DNA from 2 places in the Methylocystis sp. H4A genome. Region 1 is predicted to be linked to the other one. Evidence: predicted binding sites of a transcription regulator. Region 1 holds the regulator's gene; the other holds the start of a gene.

Evidence for each region. Region 1 encodes PhoB, which activates phosphate uptake and scavenging genes when phosphate is short. Its sites were predicted from a motif close to TGTCATNNANCTGTCAT; they were not measured.
Region 2: the regulator PhoB is predicted to act here: its motif matches at 1,101-1,117, upstream of IYW40_RS15215 (UDP-2,3-diacylglucosamine diphosphatase).

The regions. Positions count from the first base shown of each region.
Region 1 is NZ_JADNQY010000016.1:119,237-121,628, forward strand. It holds gene IYW40_RS03590 (GcrA family cell cycle regulator) at 328-846, shown strand; gene phoB (phosphate regulon transcriptional regulator PhoB) at 865-1,611, opposite strand; gene phoU (phosphate signaling complex protein PhoU) at 1,608-2,321, opposite strand; gene pstB (phosphate ABC transporter ATP-binding protein PstB) at 2,346-2,392, opposite strand, start outside.
Region 2 is NZ_JADNQY010000027.1:123,337-125,728, forward strand. It holds gene bfr (bacterioferritin) at 1-291, shown strand, start outside; gene IYW40_RS15210 (XRE family transcriptional regulator) at 349-966, opposite strand; gene IYW40_RS15215 (UDP-2,3-diacylglucosamine diphosphatase) at 1,228-2,061, shown strand; gene IYW40_RS15220 (glycosyltransferase family 1 protein) at 2,061-2,392, shown strand, end outside.

The DNA.
Region 1 (2,392 bases):
GGATTTTAAGCGCGCCGCCCGACGCGGTCAAATCCATGGCGCGGTTCGATCATTAGCGTCAAAGCGGCTGGCGCGGCTCCGCAAGGGTGAGTCCTGCGAGCAACAGTCTCACCGAAAGCCTGTTGAGAACGCCAGCGCGCGCTTGCCAGCGCGACTCGCGCATGATTCAAAGTAAACAGAAAGTTTCTAGTCGGCGCCCGCGTAATTCGTTTGGGCGTGTTCTCTCGAGTGTTGATGCGCAATCACATCGCCGCAGGGCTTCAGGCCTGCGCTGCGGTCGGAAGAAACATCCGATCCGCGCTCGACCCGAAAGAATGGAGAAGCCTAATGTCATGGACCGACGAACGCGTCGAACTGCTCCGCAAGCTTTGGACCGACGGTCTCAGCGCCAGCCAAGTGGCGGCTGAACTTGGACCGGGCATCACCCGCAACGCTGTGATCGGAAAGATCCATCGTCTCGGACTCGCCGAACGCGCCAAGACGGCGAGCGCGCAGCGGCCGCGCGCCGCCAAAGCCCCTCGCCCGACGCACCCGCGCATGAACGGCGTCTCCTCGCACGGCAATCTGGCGCTCGCTTTCACGCCGCATGCGCTGGCGGCGCCGCGGCTTGCGCCTGAAGAAGAAGTAGTGATCCCGATGTCGGAGCGCGTCACGATCATGGAGCTCCGCGAATCCATGTGCCGCTGGCCGATGGGCGATCCGACATCGCCGGAGTTCCGCTTCTGCGGCTGCAAGTCAACTGTCGGCGGCGGGCCGTATTGCGCCTATCATGCGCGCGTCGCCTATCAGCCGGCCCAGGATCGCCGCCGCGCGCGCGATCAGTTCCGGACGCAGCGCTACGCGTAATCTGCGGCGGCGGACGCGTCACTCGTGTCCGAACGTTTCGTCGAAAGAATAGCCCGCGCCGCGCACCGTGCGGATCGGATCCTTCTCGCGACCGCGGATCAGCGCCTTGCGGAGCCGTCCGACATGGACGTCGACCGTGCGCTCGTCGATCTCCGCCGACATGCCCCAAACGCTGTCGAGCAGCTGCGCGCGCGTGAACACGCGTCCGGGCTTCTCCATAAAATATTCGAGCAGCCGGAATTCGGTCGGACCGAGGTGGATTTCGCGGGCGGATCGCCGCACGCGACGGGTGTCGCGGTCGAGATCGATATCGCCGAGAGTCAGCCGTGAGGCGACACGCTCGGGGCGCGCCCGGCGCAGCAGCGCGCGCACCCGCGCCATCAGCTCCGGAGTCGAAAACGGCTTGACGACATAATCGTCGGCGCCAACCGAAAGACCGCGCACGCGCTCGCCTTCCTCGCCGCGCGCGGTCAGCATGATCACCGGCATGTCTCGCGCGCTGTCCCGGGCGCGCAGACGTCGGCAGATTTCAAGTCCGGAAACGCCCGGCAGCATCCAGTCGAGAATGACGAGATCCGGCGGCGACTCCGCGAGCCGCAGCTCGGCTTCATCGCCATTGTCGACATGCTCGACCTGATAGCCTTCGGCTTCGAGATTATACACGAGCAGCGTCGCGAGCGACGTCTCGTCCTCGACGACGAGGATTCGCGGCGCCCGATCGCTTTTCCCGCTCCGCTGTAAGACGGCGGAAGTCACTTCGCTCATTGCGCCGCCTCATCCTTCCCGAAGTCGGCAACGCGCGATTTTGGCCGCTCCGTAGGCATCGCCTCGCCGGTCACCAGATAAACGACCGTCTCCGATATGTTGGTTGTATGATCGCCGATCCGCTCCAGGTTCTTTGAGCAGAACAGGAGATGCGTGCAGAAGGATATATTGCGCGGATCCTCCATCATGAAGGTGAGGAGATCGCGGAACACGGAATCCTCCAGCGCGTCGAGATCGGAATCGTTCTGCCAGACCGCGCGCGCCCGCTCGGTGTCGCGCAAGGCGTAGGCGTCCAGCGCGTCCTTAAGCTGCATCGCGGCGATTTCGTGCATCGACTTCAGACCGACGATCGCGCGCGGGACGCGGGCCTCCGACACGATCTTGAGCGTTCGCTTGGCGATGTTCTTGGCGAGATCGCCGACGCGCTCGATGTCGCCGGAAATGCGAATCGCGGCGATGCATTCGCGCAGATCGATCGCAAGCGGCTGTCGGCGCGCGATGGTGAGAATGGCGTTCTCCTCGATTTCTCGCTGCAGCGCGTCGAGCCGCGGATCGCTGGAGACGACCCGATGGGCGAGGTCGACGTTGAAGCCGGAGAGCGCGTCCATCGCCTCCGCCAGCATTTTCTCCGCGACGCCGCCCATTTCAGCGATGCGACGTCCGAGCGCCTCAAGGTCGCGGTCGTAGGATTTAACAATATGATCGCTCATGAGCGCCGTCCTTGAATCGCTGGTTTAGCCAAAACGGCCGGTGATGTAGTCAAGCGTCCGCTTTTCCTTCG
Region 2 (2,392 bases), on a different contig from region 1:
TTCCTCGAAGGCTTCCCGAATATGCAGGTGCTCGATCCGCTGCGCATCGGCCAATCCGTCGAGGAGATCATCAAGGCGGACCTCGAGACCGAGCTCGGCGCCCGCGACCTGTATCTCGAAGCTGCGGCCTATTGTCTCTCGATCAACGATCGCGTTTCCGAGCAGCTTTTCGAAGGCGTGGTGAAGAGCGAGGAAAAGCACATCGACTTCCTCGAGACGCAGCTTGAGTTGATCAAGCAGCTCGGCGTCCAGCTTTACTCGCAAAAGCACGTCGGCGAATTGCACTCCTGACGCACGGAGCGCGTCATCGGCCGCCGCAAACGCTCCCGGGCGCCATGCGGCGGCGAGTCATTCCATCGCCGCCGCCTTTAGAATGCACACCATCGTCGCCTGCGCCGGCGTTTTGCCGAGGTTGCGGATAATGTGCGGCCGGTCGCAGCGATAGCGCAGGGTTTCGCCTGCTTTCACGCTCGATTTCGTTCCGGCGACCTCGACCTCAAGCTCGCCGTCGCGCACAGACAGGCTCTCGACCGAGCCGCGCTGATGCGCCTCGGATTCCAGTACGCCGCCCGGCGCGGCGGCGAATTCATAGCACTGAAGCCACTCGACCGTCTTGATCCAGCCGATGATCTCGAGCCGGCATTTGCCGTCGTCGGACACCAGGATGGGCGTATCGGCCTTGCTGGTTTTCTCGAGGAAGGGTCCGTCTTCCGTCGTCTGCAAAACCCGCTCGATCGAGACATCGAGCGCCTGCGCGAGACGCCAGATGGTGGCGAGCGTCGGATTGGTTTCATTGCGTTCGATCTGGCTGATGATCGATTTGGCGACTCCAGACTGCTGAGAGAGTTCGGAAAGCGACAAATTATAGGCCTTGCGCAGGCGCTGCACGGTCGCGCCGAGCTGCCCAGAAAGCGCCAGCGCGCCCGCCTCCAGCATTTTTTGCTTGTCCTGACCTTCGACGCCCATCATCCCCAGCGCTTCAGCCGCGCCCATTCGTTTCAGAATCGACCGGCAAGATAGCCGACTGCGTTCGAAATATCGAACAGCGAACCCTTCCCGCCTCTCCCCGACCTTGCGTTTGCTCGAGCCCGAGACGGCCATGTCATCTGGCTGTGATGCGAATCTGGTCAATCAGGCCAAGCGGCGAAGGCGAGAGGCGAACAGCTCATGCTCGACAGAAACGCCAGGGTGAAGGTCTCCCAAGCGGTGCGCTCCAACACAGCGCAGATGTCGGATCCGGCAAGTGAACATGCAGTCAAGCGCTATCGGACGCTGTTTTTGTCCGATCTGCATCTGGGCGCGCGCGGCGCCCAGGCTGAACTGCTGGTCGATTTCCTCAAACATAATGACGCCGACACGTTCTATCTTGTCGGCGACATCGTCGACGGCTGGCGTCTGAAGAACGGCTGGTATTGGCCGCAGGCGCATAATGACGTCGTCCAGAAGCTCCTACGCAAGGCGAGAAAAGGCGCGCGCGTCATCTATGTGCCGGGCAATCACGACGAATTCGCGCGCGATTACACGGGGCTCAATTTCGGCGGCGTCGAAGTCGTCGACGACGCGCTGCATGAGACCGCCGACGGCAAGACCATGCTCGTCATTCACGGCGACCAGTTCGACATTGTCGTGCGCAACGCCCGCTGGCTCGCCTTCTTTGGCGACTGGGCCTATGATTTTGCGATTGTCCTCAACACTTGGTTCAACCGTGCGCGCCGGATGTTCGGCGTCGGCTATTGGTCGCTTTCGGCCTGGGCGAAGCTGAAGGTCAAGAACGCCGTCAATTTCATCGGCGATTTCGAAAACGCTTTGGCCTCCGAGGCCGCGCGGCGCAATGTCGACGGCGTGATCTGCGGCCATATCCATCACGCCACGATCAAGACCATCGCCGGCAAGCTTTATGTCAATACCGGGGACTTCGTCGAAAGCTGCACCGCGATCGCCGAACATCAGGACGGCGCATTCGAGATTTTGCGCTGGCATAATACCGCGGCTGAACGCGAGGCGGCGGAGGCCGCAGAAAGCGCCAAGGCCTTGCAAAACGAGAGAGCTGTGGCGGCCTGATGAGAATATTGGTGGCGACGGACGCCTGGCGTCCGCAGGTGAATGGCGTCGTCCGATCGCTTGAAACCATGGCGCAGTCAGCCCGCGCGCTGGGCGCCGAAATCGACTTTCTGACCCCGCGCGACTTCAACTCGCTGCCGATGCCGACCTATCCCGAAATCGCGCTGGCGCTCGCCTCGCCGCGCGCCGTTCGGCGGCGGCTCGAGGATGGCTATGATCACGTCCATATCGCGACGGAAGGCCCCATCGGCCTTGTGACCCGCGCCGTCCTCTTGCGGGCGCGCCGCTCGTTCACCACGAGCTTTCACACGCGCTTCCCCGAATATATTCA